4 regions of the Metapseudomonas phytobenefica genome follow, and region 1 is predicted to be linked to each of the others. Evidence: predicted binding sites of a transcription regulator. Region 1 holds the regulator's gene; each other region holds the start of a gene.
The links. The regulator sigma-54, encoded in region 1, starts transcription at its own class of promoters, with help from an activator protein. The targets are predictions, from matches to a motif close to ANTGGCATNNANNTTGCTNT.

Region 1 (3,735 bases):
AGGCCGCGCCACCGGCGGTAACGTGACCACTCCGCGTCCGCGGATCGACATGGTCATCCAGCCGAAGAAGAAAGAGCAGAAAGCACAGTAATGGCGACCCTCAAAGCCCAGCACCTGGCCAAGAGCTACAAGAGCCGCCAGGTGGTCCGCGACGTCAGCCTGTCAATCGACAGCGGTCAGATCGTCGGCCTCCTCGGCCCCAACGGCGCGGGCAAGACCACCTGCTTCTACATGATCGTGGGCCTGGTCAAGGCCGACCAGGGCCGCGTCCTGATCGACCACCAGGACGTCACCCACCAGCCGATGCATGGCCGCGCCCGCGCCGGCATCGGCTATCTGCCGCAGGAAGCCTCGATCTTCCGCAAGCTCAGTGTGGCGGACAACATCATGGCGATCCTCGAGACCCGCAAGGATCTCGACCGCGCCGCACGCCGCAAGGAACTGGAAAACCTGCTTCAGGAATTCCATATCAGCCACATCCGCGACAGCCTCGGCATGAGCCTGTCGGGTGGTGAGCGCCGTCGTGTGGAAATTGCCCGCGCGCTGGCCACGGCCCCCAAATTCATCCTGCTGGACGAACCTTTCGCCGGCGTGGACCCGATTTCCGTGGGCGACATCAAGCAGATCATCCATCACCTCAAGGCGAAAGGGATCGGTGTACTCATCACCGATCACAACGTCCGCGAGACCCTGGACATCTGCGAGACCGCCTACATTGTCAGTGACGGACAACTGATCGCCGAAGGTGATGCGGAAGCCATCCTGGCCAACCAGTTGGTAAAGGAAGTCTACCTGGGCCACGAGTTCCGCCTGTAGTCTCCCGCAACCGCGCCTACAAGACCGGTTGCGCGGGCTAGAAAAATCCTTCAAGGTCAGGCATATAATTTGCTTCCTGGTGGCGCTTCGGCGCCCTGTAGTGGATGGCGCGCAAGCGCCGGCGAATAAGGTGCTAAGCCCTCTGCCATGAAACCATCGCTAGTCCTCAAGATGGGCCAGCAGCTGACGATGACCCCGCAGCTGCAACAGGCCATTCGCCTGCTCCAACTCTCCACCCTGGACCTCCAGCAGGAGATCCAGGAAGCGCTGGAGTCCAACCCGATGCTCGAACGGCAGGAGGATGGCGACGATTTCGACACCTCCGACCCCATGGCCGAAGGCGATCAGCAACCCAGTTCCGGCAACCAGGAAGCCAGCTTCCAGGAGTCCAGCGTCGAGACCAATGCCGAAGCCATCGAAGATGGCGAATGGCACGAGCGCATTCCCAGCGAACTCCCCGTCGATACCGCCTGGGAAGACGTCTACCAGACCAGCGCCAGCAGCCTGCCGAGCAATGACGACGACGAGTGGGACTTCACCTCCCGCACTTCGGTTGGCGAGAGCCTGCAGAGTCACCTGCTCTGGCAACTCAACCTGGCGCCGATGTCCGATACCGACCGCCTGATCGCGGTAACCCTGATCGACTGCATCAACAACGACGGCTACCTCGAAGAGTCCCTTTCCGAGATCGTCGAAGCCTTCGACCCGGAACTCGGCATCGAGCTGGACGAAGTGGAAGTTGTCCTGCATCGCATCCAGCAATTCGAACCCGCCGGCGTTGGCGCTCGCGACCTTCGCGAATGCCTGCTCCTGCAACTGCGCCAGCTGCCTCCGGGCACTCGCTGGCTGGCCGAGGCCCAGCGCCTGGCCGGTGACTTCCTCGACCTGCTGGGCAGTCGCGACTACAGCCAGCTGATGCGCCGCATGAAGCTCAAGGAAGATGAACTGCGCCAGGTCATCGAATTGATCCAGGGGCTGAATCCGCGCCCCGGTTCCCAGATCGAAGCCAGCGAGCCCGAGTACGTGGTGCCGGATGTCATCGTCCGCAAGCACAACGAACGCTGGCTGGTGGAACTGAATCAGGAAGCCGTGCCGCGCCTGCGGGTCAATCCGCACTACGCCGGCTTCGTCCGTCGCGCCGACTCCAGCGCCGACAACACCTTCATGCGCAATCAGCTTCAGGAAGCGCGCTGGTTCATCAAGAGCCTGCAGAGCCGCAACGAAACACTGATGAAGGTCGCCACCCAGATCGTCGAGCACCAGCGCGGCTTCCTCGAATACGGCGACGAGGCGATGAAGCCTCTGGTCCTGCACGACATCGCCGAAGCCGTGGGCATGCACGAGTCCACCATCTCGCGCGTGACTACCCAGAAATACATGCATACGCCCCGTGGAATCTACGAGCTGAAGTACTTCTTCTCCAGCCACGTAAGTACTTCGGAAGGTGGCGAATGCTCGTCTACCGCAATCCGCGCCATCATCAAAAAACTGGTCGCAGCGGAAAATCCGAAAAAGCCATTGAGCGACAGCAAGATCGCTGGTTTACTGGAAGCACAGGGCATTCAAGTGGCCCGTCGCACAGTAGCCAAGTATCGCGAATCCCTTGGGATTGCCCCTTCCAGCGAACGCAAGCGACTGATGTGACGCGGAAATTGACCCACGCCAAAGTGTTCCGGTGGCAGGCCCGTTAGCCTGTTTCTAAATACACGGGCAATAAGGAGAAAGCGGTATGCAAGTCAACATCAGTGGACATCAACTGGATGTGACCGACGCCCTGCGCAACTACGTTGTCGAGAAGTTCGACCGTCTGGAGCGCCACTTTGACCGAATCACCAATGTTCAGGTGATCATGCAGGTCGAGAAACTCAAACAGAAAATCGAAGCCACTTTGCACGTCGCCGGCGGCGAGGTCGTTGCCAACGCGGAACATGAAGACATGTACGCTGCCATCGACCTGCTTACCGACAAGCTCGATCGCCAACTGATCAAGCACAAGGAAAAGCAATTGAACCGCCAGCAGGGTGCCACTGCCCGCTGACCCCTCCTCCATGATCCGACTCGAGCAAATCCTGACCCCCGGCCGTTCCCTCGTGAACGTGCCGGGCGGCAGCAAGAAACGCGTACTGGAACAGATCGCCAAGCTGGTCGCTCGCGACCTTCCCGACCTCGACAACCAGGACATCTTCGAAAGCCTGGTAGCCCGGGAGAAACTCGGTTCCACCGGTTTCGGCAACGGCATCGCCATTCCCCACTGCCGCCTCACTGGCTGTACGTCGCCCATCAGCGCCGTGCTGCGCCTTGATGCTCCAGTCGATTTCGACGCCATCGACGGCGCCCCGGTTGACCTGCTGTTCGTCCTGCTGGTCCCGGAAGCCGCCACCGATGAGCACCTTGAACTGCTCCGCCAGATCGCCAGCATGCTGGACCGCGGCGATGTGCGCGAACGCCTGCGCCAGGCTTCCGACAGCACCAGCCTCTACCAGGTGGTAGTGGACGTGCAGAGCGGACACTAGGGCTTCTCCATGCGCCTGGTCATCGTCAGCGGCCGCTCCGGGTCGGGCAAGAGCACCGCCCTCGATGTTCTTGAGGACCACGGCTTCTACTGCATCGACAACCTGCCCGCCGGCCTGCTTCCCGAACTGGCCGAACGGGCCCTGCTGCACACCGAACTGCTGGAGCCCCAGGTCGCTGTCTCCATCGACGCACGCAATCTGCCCAGCCAGCTGCAGCGCTTTCCCGAATTGCTCACCGAGGCCCGCAATCGCCACATCAAGTGCGACGTGCTCTACCTCGATGCCGACCACGACACACTGCTCAAGCGCTTCTCGGAAACGCGCCGGCGCCACCCGCTGACCAACGACAACCGCTCCCTGGCCGAAGCCATCCGCGACGAGGAAGCGCTGCTGGCGCCGATTGCCG
Region 2 (3,735 bases), on a different contig from region 1:
ACCCGCGGCGGCGTGTCCCTGCGTCCGGGCGACGGCATCATCCACAGCTGGCTGAACCGCATGCTGCTGCCTGACACCGTCGGCACCGGTGGCGACTCCCACACCCGCTTCCCGATCGGCATCTCCTTCCCGGCCGGTTCCGGCCTGGTAGCCTTCGCCGCTGCCACCGGCGTCATGCCGCTGGACATGCCGGAATCCGTTCTGGTGCGTTTCAAGGGCAAGATGCAACCCGGTATCACCCTGCGTGACCTTGTCCATGCCATCCCCTACTACGCCATCCAGGCTGGCCTGCTGACCGTCGAGAAGAAGGGCAAGAAGAACATCTTCTCCGGCCGCATCCTCGAGATCGAAGGTCTGAACGACCTGACCGTCGAGCAAGCCTTCGAGCTGTCCGACGCCTCGGCCGAGCGTTCCGCTGCCGGTTGCACCATCAAGCTGCCGGAAGAAGCCATTGCCGAATACCTGAAGTCCAACATCACCCTGCTGCGCTGGATGATCGGCGAAGGCTACGGCGATGCCCGCACCCTGGAGCGTCGCGCCAAGGCGATGGAAGCCTGGCTGGCCAACCCGCAACTGCTGGAAGCCGACAAGGACGCCGAATACGCCGCCGTCATCGAGATCGACCTGGCCGACGTCAAGGAGCCTGTGCTCTGCGCCCCGAACGACCCGGACGATGCCCGCCTGCTGTCCACCGTGGCCGGCGACAAGATCGACGAAGTGTTCATCGGCTCCTGCATGACCAACATCGGTCACTTCCGTGCTGCCGGTAAGCTGCTGGACAAGGTCAAGGGCGGTATCCCGACCCGTCTGTGGCTGGCTCCGCCGACCAAGATGGACCAGCACCAGCTGACCGAGGAAGGCTACTACGGCATCTACGGCAAGGCTGGCGCCCGCATGGAAATGCCGGGTTGCTCCCTGTGCATGGGCAACCAGGCTCGCGTCCAGACCGGCGCCACCGTTGTCTCCACCTCCACCCGTAACTTCCCGAACCGCCTGGGCGACGCCACCAACGTCTACCTGGCCTCCGCCGAACTGGCGGCCGTTGCGTCCATCCTGGGCAAACTGCCGACCGTCGAGGAGTACATGGAATACGCGAAGAACATCGACAGCATGTCTGCCGATATCTACCGCTACCTGTCCTTCGACCAGATCGCCGAGTACAAGGAAGCCGCTGCAAACGCCAAGATTCCGGTGGTTCAGGCCTAAACCCCCATCGGTAGCTCGGTAAGGAGAAAGCCCCGCCTCGTGCGGGGCTTTTTCTTTTCTGCCATCTGCATCACAGACCTTTCCACATTCCCATCCAGCCGACTTGCAGGCGCCCCCCAAGCAGCTATGTTGCAGATAAGAGCCCCACAACGGGGGAGGCCTCCATGAAAACCTGGTTCCTGATCCTCATCTGCACCCTGGGCCTGGCCGGTTGCTCCAGCGAGTACCTGATCGCCACGACCGACGGCCAGCTCATCGCCACCGACGAGAAACCCGAACTGGACAGGGACACCGGCATGCTCGAATTCGAGGACCATGAAGGCCGGACCCAACAGATTCCGCAAAGCCAGGTGAAGCAGATCATCGAACGTTGAGGTAGCTCCGACCTCCGAACCCTGCCCCGCCATCGCGGGGCTCTTTTTTTGGCTGGCATATCGCTTGCTTCATCAGCGACAAGGCGGCGCGCTCCAACGGCGGAGCAGGCTGATGACGATGGCGTCGATTCCGGCCACCCCGGATCGACGCCATTTTTGCTGATAGGTGGCATTCGACATGACGGACAAGCAGAACACCATGCGCCCGGACAACCTGGCCTGGGTCGCCGGCAGCGACGCGCCGGAGAAGTGCGTGCTCAACCTGGGCTTCATGCCCCTGACCGACTCGGCCTCGCTGATAGTCGCCGCGACCCAGGGCTTTGCACAGCCATACGGCCTGACCCTGAACCTGCAGCGCCAGTCGTCCTGGGCCACCCTGCGCGACAAACTGCTCTCCGCTGAGCTGGATGCCGCGCAGGCGCTCTATGGACAGGTGTATGGCATCGAACTGGGTATCGGTGGCCCCAGCGCCGAAATGGCGATCCTCATGGGGCTCTGCCAGAACGGCCAGGCCATCAACCTCTCCGAACCCCTCAAGCGCATTGGCGTGACCAGTTCCGAGGCGCTGGCCAGGCATGTGCACCATGGCGGTGCGCGACTGACCTTCGCCCAGACCTTCCCCACCGGCACCCATGCCATGTGGCTGAACTACTGGCTGGCGGCCCAGGGTATCCATCCACTGCGGGACGTGGACACCGTCGTAGTCCCTCCCTCGCAGATGGTCACCCACCTCAAGGCAGCTCGAATCGACGGCTTCTGCGCGGGCGGCCCCTGGGGGGCACTGGCGGTCGATCAGGGCCAGGGCTTTACCCTGGCCACTAGCCAGATGATCTGGCCCGATCACCCGGAGAAGGTCCTGGCCGTCACGCATGAATTCGCCGAGCGATACCCAAACACCGCCCGCGCACTGACCATGGCCGTGCTGGAAGCCAGCCGTTTCATCGATGCCAGCGAGGAGAACCGCCGCAGCACGGCGCGCCTGATCAGCGGCAGCGATTACGTGGACGTGCCGCTCTGCGCCGTGGAACCGCGCTTCCTCGGGCATTACCAGGACGGCCTCGGTAATGCCTGGGAAGATGAGCACCCACTGCGCTTCTTCGCCGATGGCCAGGTGACCATGCCCTTCCTCTCCGACGGCATCTGGTTCATGACCCAGTTCCGTCGTTGGGGCCTGCTGCGGGACGACCCGGACTACCAGGCCATCGCCCGGCGCGTGCAACGGCTGGACATCTACCGCGACGCCGCAGAAGCGCTCGACATCCCGATCCCCGACCTGATGCGCAGCGCTACCCTGATCGATGGTCGAATCTGGGACGGCAGCGATCCCGCCGCCTATGCCCGGAGCTTCCCGATCCATTCGCTGGCCGGCCATGCCCGCGCCATCGCCCTGTAGCCGTTGGGGAAGACCGCCGCCATGTTGCGCATCCTGCTGATCAACGACACCGCAAAGAAAGTCGGGCGCCTGAAAACCGCCCTGGTGGAGGCCGGATTCGAAGTCATCGACGAATCCGGATTGACCATCGACCTGCCGGCCCGCATCGAAGCCGTCCGCCCGGACGTGGTGCTGATCGATTCCGAATCCCCTGGCCGCGACGTGATGGAGCAGATCGTGCTGGTCAGCCGTGACCAGCCCCGCCCCATCGTCATGTTCACCGATGAGCACGACCCCACGGTCATGCGCCAGGCCATCCAGGCCGGCGTCAGCGCCTACATTGTCGAAGGCATCCAGACCGACCGCCTGCAGCCGATTCTTGACGTCGCCATGGCGCGCTTCGAAGCCGACCAGGCCCTGCGCGCCCAGCTCAATGCCCGCGACCAGCAGCTGGCCGAACGCAAGCGCATCGAACTGGCCAAGGGCCTGCTGATGAAGATGAAGCAGTGTGGCGAAGAAGAGGCCTACACCCTGATGCGCCGCCAGGCCATGAGCCGGCAACAGAAGCTGATCCAGGTGGCCGAGCAGATCATCGCGATGCACGACATGCTGGGAAACTAGGCCGAAGCGTACCGCCCGTCGACACTGCTATTGCACCCGCTACGGCTCCTGCCAAAGCCCCCTGGCTCGCGCATCTGCCCTTTCGGAGATGCGCCGGTCACGCAGCAAAACTTCCCTCGACAATGGCCCGCGAAGCCCTTATCTTCGCCTCCAGGCCACCGT
Region 3 (3,735 bases), on a different contig from region 1:
AGCGGCAGCGGCCACCGGGATCACCAAGATATCCACAGGGGCAGGGGTTCATCGCCGCCACCAGCTGGAAGCGCGCGGGGAAACGCACCTTGTCATGGGCGCGGGCAATGACGATCTCACCGCTCTCCAGTGGCTCGCGCAGGACCTCCAGCACCTTGCGGTCGAATTCGGGGAGTTCGTCGAGGAACAGCACGCCTTGGTGCGCCAGCGTGATCTCGCCGGGTTTGGGGCGGCTACCTCCGCCCACCAGGGCCGCGCCGGAGGCACTGTGGTGGGGCTGGCGGAAAGGTCGCTGGGGCCAGCTTTGCAAGGGCGCGTGGCTGGCGACTGAATGGATCGCTGCCACTTCCAGGGCTTCCTGCTCTTCCAGTGGCGGCAACAGCCCGGGCAGGCGGCTGGCGAGCAGCGTCTTGCCGGTGCCTGGTGGTCCGCAGAACAAGAGGTTATGGCAGCCGGCGGCAGCCACCAGCAGGGCGCGTTTGGCGGCCACCTGGCCCTGGACATCGGCGAGGTCGGGGTAGGGCGGGCGATCTTCCACCAGGCCCTGGGCCTGGTAGGGGGCAAGCGGCGTATGGCCGGCGAAGTGCGCGGTCAGCTCCAGCAGGTGCCCGGCTGCCAGGACCTTGAGGCCGCTGGCGAGGCTGGCTTCCTCGGCGTTCTCCCGGGGCACCACCAGGGTGCGGCCGGCGGCGCGGGCGGCCAGTGCGGCGGGCAATACGCCCTGCACGGGGCGCAGGGAGCCGGAGAGCGCCAGTTCGCCCAGGCACTCCACCTCTTCCAGGGCGTTGGCCGGCAGCTGGCCGCTGGCGGCGAGCACGCCAAGGGCGATGGCGAGATCGAAGCGGCCACCGTCTTTCGGCAGGTCGGCCGGGGCGAGGTTGAGGGTGATGCGGCGGGGAGGGAAGTCGAAGCCGCTGTTCTGGATCGCGCTGCGCACGCGGTCCTTGCTTTCCTTCACCGCGGTTTCCGGAAGGCCTACCAGGGCGAGGGACGGCAGGCCGTTGGCGAGGTGGGCTTCGACGGTCACGGCAGGGGCTTCGACGCCGACCTGCGCGCGACTGTGGACGATGGCCAGGGACATTGATCACTCCTTGATCGGTAAGCCGGGCCGGAGTGGTGTCACTCCGCCGGTGGCGGGTTCAACTTGGCTTCCAGTTCCGCGACCTTGGCTTCCAGCGCTTCCAGGCGCGCGCGGGTACGGCCGAGCACCACCATCTGGCTGTCGAACTCGTCGCGGCTGACCAGGTCGAGTTTGCCGAAGGCACTCTGCAGCAGGACCTTGAACTGGGCTTCGACCTCGGCGCGGGGCAGCGGGCTGTCGCTGCTGAACAGGCGCGAGGCGGTGGAGGCGAGGGTATCGAGCAGGGCTTTGGGCGGCAGCATGGCGGGCATCCGAAAGTGAATGGGCGGGAGTCTACCACGCTGCTCCCAGGCGCCGGTCCGGCGATGGCCGGTGCACGCTTTTTGAGCAACGCCCTGGGGCGCCATGCACTGCTTTGGTGCGATGCAAGTGGTCTGTTGAGCCGATCTGACTGGCATCCAGCCAGTATCTTCTTGAAAAAAGGCACTTTCCCTGGAGCTGGCAAGAATTCTGCTTAGAGCAGATCGACGCATGCACCGATGCAGTACCGGTGCACCAGGCGAGGCGGGGGAGTGTTTCGCCAGAAGCGGTTGGTTGGTGTCGGAGTCCCGAGCCAGGGCGGGCCGACGCGTTACAAAAGCCAGACACTGCGCTTAGACTTGACCCGGGTTCGTGTTTTTCCTGGGGCAAGTCAACCAAACACGGGAGAGAGTTTCATGAAGCTAGTCACCGCCATCATCAAGCCTTTCAAGCTCGACGACGTGCGCGAGTCGTTGTCTGAGATCGGCGTGCAGGGCATCACTGTCACCGAGGTCAAGGGCTTCGGACGGCAAAAGGGCCACACCGAGCTGTACCGCGGTGCGGAATATGTTGTCGATTTTCTGCCGAAAGTGAAGATCGACGTGGCCATCGCTGACGACCAGCTGGACCGCGTGATCGAGGCCATCACCAAGGCTGCCAACACCGGCAAGATCGGTGACGGCAAGATTTTCGTCGTCAATCTGGAACAGGCCATTCGTATCCGTACCGGCGAAACCGGCACCGACGCGATCTAACCAAGCCTCCGAACCCCAACGCCCCAGGAGAAAACAACATGACTCTGCGTAAAACCGCAGGGCTAGGAGCCCTTTTGTCCCTCGTTACCCCTGGCCTGGCCATGGCCGCCGACGAGGTAGTGTTGAACAGTGGCGACACGGCGTGGATGCTTACCGCCACCGCACTGGTCCTGTTCATGACCATCCCCGGCCTGGCGCTGTTCTATAGCGGCATGGTGCGGTCCAAGAACGTTCTGTCGGTGATGATGCAATGCTTCGCCATCACCGGTCTGATCAGCATCCTCTGGGTGGTCTACGGCTACAGCCTGGCCTTCGATACCACCGGCATGGAGCAGGGCGTACTCAACTTCAGCTCCTTCGTCGGCGGCTTCTCCAAGGCGTTCCTCAGCGGCGTCGGCATCGACAGCCTGGTCGCGGCCTTCCCCGAGAGCATATTCGTCACCTTCCAGATGACGTTCGCCATCATCACCCCCGCCCTGATCGTGGGTGCCTTTGCCGAGCGCATGAAGTTCTCCGCCATGCTGGTGTTCATGGCCGTCTGGTTCACCCTGGTCTATGCGCCGATCGCCCACATGGTGTGGAGCGGTGACGGCGCCCTGATGTGGGACTGGGGCGTGCTGGACTTCGCCGGCGGCACCGTGGTGCACATCAACGCCGGTGTGGCTGGCCTGGTCGCCTGCCTGGTGCTGGGCAAGCGCAAGGGTTATCCGACCACCCCGATGGCCCCGCACAACCTGGGCTACACCCTGGTGGGCGCCGCCATGCTGTGGATCGGCTGGTTCGGCTTCAACGCCGGTTCCGCCGTGGCCGCCAACGGTACTGCCGGCATGGCCATGCTGGTCACCCAGATCGCCACCGCTGCCGCTGCCCTGAGCTGGATGTTCGCCGAGTGGCTGACCCACGGTAAGCCGAGCGCCCTGGGTATCGCGTCCGGCGTGGTTGCCGGCCTGGTCGCCATCACCCCGGCTGCCGGCACCGTCGGCCCGATGGGCGCCCTGATCATCGGCCTGGCTGCCGGCGTGATCTGCTACTTCAGCGCCACCAGCCTGAAGCGCAAGCTGGGCTACGACGACTCCCTGGACGCCTTCGGTGTACACGGCATCGGCGGTATCGTCGGCGCCCTGCTGACCGGCGTATTCGCAGCGCCTGCCCTGGGTGGTTTCGGCGCCGTGGAAGACATCGGTGCCCAGCTGCTCATCCAGTTCGAAGGCGTGGCCTTCACCGTGGTCTACACCGGCATCGTGACCTTCGTGATCCTGAAGGTGCTGGACGTGGTCATGGGCCTGCGCGTCAACGAAGAGGAAGAGACCGTCGGCCTCGACCTGGCTCAGCACAACGAGCGCGGCTACAACCTCTGATCCTGATGATTTCCCCGCCCGGCAGCTGCCGGCGGGGAAGTTGGCAGCACTGCCGAAAAGGGCGCCGAAAGGCGCCCTTTGCTTTTTTATCGGCCGCGCTAGAATGCCGCCCGTACGAGCCGAGACAGGTATTTGCGGATGTGGCAGCAGACCCTGATCACCTTGCGCCCGAGGCCGCGAGGCTTCCATCTGGTCACCGAGGAAATCCTCGTGGCGTTGCCGGAACTGCGGCGCTATCGCG
Region 4 (3,735 bases), on a different contig from region 1:
CAGGGCCTGCACCTCGATGCCCGGCAACTCCAAGGGGTCGTCTTCCTGGGCGTCGGGATGGCGAATGTCGAGAATGATCTGGCCCGGCAGGGCTTCGTTCACTTCTTCCACCTTGAGGTCCTGGCCCAGTTCGTCGATCACGCGGTCGATCGGCACCAGACGCGCACGTTCCAGGGCGCGTTCAAGGATGGCCATGTCGAACTGCTCTTCTTCGTGCTCGATACGGCCGATCCTGGCCTTGGTGGTCGGGTTCACCGAAATCACGCCGCAATACTCGGGCATGTGCTTGGCGAACTCGGCGGTGCCGATGCGGGTGGCGGTGTCGATGATGTCCTGCTTGTGGCTGGCGATCAGCGGGCGCAGCACCAGCATGTCGGTGGCCGAATCGATCACCGAGAGGTTAGGCAGGGTCTGGCTGGACACCTGGGAAATGGCTTCGCCGGTAACCAGCGCATCCAGGTTCAGGCGGCGTGCCATGTGGGTGGAAGCACGCAGCATCATGCGCTTGAGCACCACGCCCATCTGGCTGTTGTCCACCTTGCTGAGGATTTCGCCGACCACTTCCTCGAAGGGCACGCTGATGAACAGCACGCGCTGGGAACGACCGAATTTCTCCCACAGGTAGTGGGCCACTTCCATCACGCCCAGTTCGTGGGCACGGCCGCCGAGGTTGAAGAAGCAGAAGTGGGTCATCAGGCCGCGGCGCATCATCTGGTAGGCGGCGACGGTGGAGTCGAAGCCACCGGACATCAGCACCAGGGTCTGCTCCAGGGAGCCCAGCGGGTAACCGCCGATGCCGTCGTGCTGGTGGTGGATGACGAACAGGCGCTGGTCGCGCACTTCCATCCGCACTTCCACTTCCGGGTTCTTCAGGGAAATGCCGGCGGCGTTGCACTCCTGGCGCAGGCGGCTGCCGACGTGGCGCTCCAGCTCCATGGAGGTGAATGGATGCTTGCCGGCGCGCTTGCAGCGCACGGCGAAAATCTTGCCGGGAATCTGGTCGGCGTAGTGCAGCTTGCACTTTTCCAGCACGTCGTCGAAATCGCCCAGCGGGTACTCGTGCACTTCGAGGAAGTGGGCGATACCAGGGACGCAGGTCAGCCGCTCGATCATTTCGCGCAGAAGCTTCGGCTCGGTCTGGCGCGTCTGAACCTCGAGGTTGTCCCAGACGCCGGTCACCTCGAGTTCCGGGTCCAGGTCTTTCAGGACCGCGCGGATGTTCTTCGAGAGCTGGCGGATGAAATGCTTGCGCACCGGCCGGCTCTTGATGGTGATTTCCGGGAAGACTTTGACGATGAGTTTCATGAAAAACAGCGCGTGGGCGGCGGCCGAAAAAGAGGGGCGCGGATTATAGCGGAAATTGTTCAAGCTTTGACCAAATTCCTTCAGAAAAGCACAGATCGCACCAAAATGGATCACGCGCACCACGACAAGCACAAAAAGGGTGCGAAATTTTGTGCACAATCACGACCAAGCCCCCGCCAGGTGCGAGTTTTGAGGCTTCTGCCCAGAACGGGGCACTGGCACGCTAATTGCTCCCTTGTGAGGCAGGTCGCCCTGGCGGACTATCCCGCCCCGGCTTCACTACGAATTCTTTAAGGGGTTAACGGTTCCCGCCCCCTTTCCACCTGGAGGACAACATGTCGAAGTCGCTTCAACTGATTAAAGAACACGACGTGAAGTGGATTGATCTGCGCTTCACCGATACCAAAGGCAAGCAGCAGCACGTGACCATGCCGGCCCGTGACGCGGATGACGATTTCTTCGAACACGGCAAGATGTTCGACGGTTCCTCCATCGCCGGCTGGAAAGGCATCGAAGCCTCCGACATGATCCTGCTCCCGGACGACAGCACCGCCGTGCTGGACCCGTTCACCGAAGAGCCGACCCTGATCCTGGTCTGCGACATCATCGAGCCGAGCACCATGCAAGGCTACGACCGCGACCCGCGCGCCATTGCCCGTCGCGCCGAGGAATACCTCAAGAGCACCGGTATCGGTGACACCGTATTCGTAGGTCCGGAGCCGGAGTTCTTCATCTTCGACGAAGTGAAGTTCAAGTCCGACATCTCCGGCTCCATGTTCAAGATTTTCTCCGAGCAGGCTTCCTGGAACACCGACGCCGACATCGAAGGCGGCAACAAGGGCCACCGTCCGGGTGTGAAGGGCGGCTACTTCCCGGTACCGCCGGTCGACCACGACCACGAAATCCGTACCGCCATGTGCAACGCCCTGGAAGAAATGGGCCTGGTGGTAGAAGTTCACCACCACGAAGTGGCCACCGCCGGCCAGAACGAGATCGGTGTGAAGTTCAACACCCTCGTTGCCAAGGCTGACGAAGTCCAGACCCTGAAGTACTGCGTGCACAACGTTGCCGACGCCTACGGCAAGACCGTGACCTTCATGCCGAAGCCCCTGTACGGCGACAACGGCTCGGGCATGCACGTTCACATGTCCATCTCCAAGGATGGCAAGAACACCTTCGCTGGCGAAGGCTATGCCGGCCTGTCCGACACCGCCCTGTACTTCATCGGCGGCATCATCAAGCACGGCAAGGCGCTGAACGGCTTCACCAACCCGTCCACCAACTCCTACAAGCGTCTGGTTCCGGGCTTCGAAGCTCCGGTCATGCTGGCCTACTCCGCCCGCAACCGTTCCGCTTCCATCCGTATCCCGTACGTGAACAGCCCGAAAGCCCGCCGTATCGAAGCGCGCTTCCCGGACCCGGCTGCCAACCCCTACCTGGCCTTCGCCGCACTGCTGATGGCCGGTCTGGACGGCATCCAGAACAAGATCCACCCCGGCGATGCCGCCGACAAGAACCTGTATGACCTGCCGCCGGAAGAGGCCAAGGAAATCCCGCAGGTTTGCGGCAGCCTGAAAGAGGCTCTGGAAGAACTGGACAAGGGCCGCGCGTTCCTGACCAAGGGCGGCGTGTTCAGCGACGACTTCATCGATGCCTACATCGAGCTGAAGAGCGAAGAAGAAATCAAGGTGCGCACCTTCGTGCACCCGCTGGAATACGACCTGTACTACAGCGTCTGATCCACGAATACCTATAAATAGCGTCAACATTGAGGCCTCCTTCGGGAGGCTTTTTTATTGAATGGTTTTCCTGTGGGAGCGAAGTCATTCGCTATGGGCTGCGTAGCAGCCCCCCGCAATTTCAGGGCAGACCTGCGGTCTGCTTAGCGAATGAATTCGCCCCCACAACCAACGTTCATCGCCGTCTATATCCCCTCGTCCACCGCCATGCCCCGCCCTTCCGGCGATTTGGCCCTTGGCTGGCGCATCCGGCTGAGCTGCACGTTCAGGCGCGGCATCGCCAGTTCCAGGCCGCTCTGGTCGAGGCGCCTGCGCAGGCGCAGGTTGAACGCCCGCTGCACTTCCCACTGTTTGATCGGCGCGGTCTTGAAGCGGAAGCGCAGGATCGCCTGGCCGTTGTCGAAGCTTTCCACCCCCTGCATTTCCAGGGGCGACCACAGGCTGCGGCGCACGTCCGGATCGCTGCGCAGTTCCCTGGCCACCTCCTGCACCAAAGCCACCGCGTCGTCGATCGGCATGCTCGCCGGCACCGGCCAGCGGAACATGGCGTAGCCGAACTGCCGCGAGAAGTTCTTGATGCTCTTGATCTCGCTGAAGGGGATGGTGTGCACCACGCCATCCAGGTCGCGCAGGCGCACGGTGCGGATGGTCAGCCCCTCCACGGTACCCAGGTGGCCGCCGACATCCACGT

Region 2: a site for sigma-54 is predicted at 1,632-1,651, ahead of ACFW0B_RS13745 (CmpA/NrtA family ABC transporter substrate-binding protein). Genes of this name have one in related genera too.
Region 3: a site for sigma-54 is predicted at 1,579-1,598, ahead of glnK (P-II family nitrogen regulator). Genes of this name have one in related genera too.
Region 4: a site for sigma-54 is predicted at 1,520-1,539, ahead of glnA (glutamate--ammonia ligase). Genes of this name have one in related genera too.

The regions. Positions count from the first base shown of each region.
Region 1 is NZ_JBHZGM010000001.1:369,368-373,102, forward strand. Features, by position in the region: gene lptA (lipopolysaccharide transport periplasmic protein LptA) at 1-91, shown strand, start outside; gene lptB (LPS export ABC transporter ATP-binding protein) at 91-816, shown strand; gene ACFW0B_RS01730 (RNA polymerase factor sigma-54) at 964-2,460, shown strand; gene hpf (ribosome hibernation-promoting factor, HPF/YfiA family) at 2,546-2,854, shown strand; gene ptsN (PTS IIA-like nitrogen regulatory protein PtsN) at 2,865-3,329, shown strand; gene rapZ (RNase adapter RapZ) at 3,339-3,735, shown strand, end outside.
Region 2 is NZ_JBHZGM010000015.1:44,034-47,768, forward strand. Features, by position in the region: gene acnB (bifunctional aconitate hydratase 2/2-methylisocitrate dehydratase) at 1-1,206, shown strand, start outside; gene ACFW0B_RS13740 (YgdI/YgdR family lipoprotein) at 1,371-1,580, shown strand; gene ACFW0B_RS13745 (CmpA/NrtA family ABC transporter substrate-binding protein) at 1,780-2,973, shown strand; gene ACFW0B_RS13750 (ANTAR domain-containing response regulator) at 2,995-3,573, shown strand.
Region 3 is NZ_JBHZGM010000004.1:119,478-123,212, reverse strand. Features, by position in the region: gene ACFW0B_RS05285 (YifB family Mg chelatase-like AAA ATPase) at 1-1,081, opposite strand, end outside; gene ACFW0B_RS05280 (accessory factor UbiK family protein) at 1,120-1,383, opposite strand; gene glnK (P-II family nitrogen regulator) at 1,798-2,136, shown strand; gene ACFW0B_RS05270 (ammonium transporter) at 2,175-3,494, shown strand; gene ACFW0B_RS05265 (secondary thiamine-phosphate synthase enzyme YjbQ) at 3,633-3,735, shown strand, end outside.
Region 4 is NZ_JBHZGM010000035.1:49,142-52,876, reverse strand. Features, by position in the region: gene thiI (tRNA uracil 4-sulfurtransferase ThiI) at 1-1,305, opposite strand, end outside; gene glnA (glutamate--ammonia ligase) at 1,641-3,044, shown strand; gene ACFW0B_RS22145 (mechanosensitive ion channel family protein) at 3,230-3,735, opposite strand, start outside.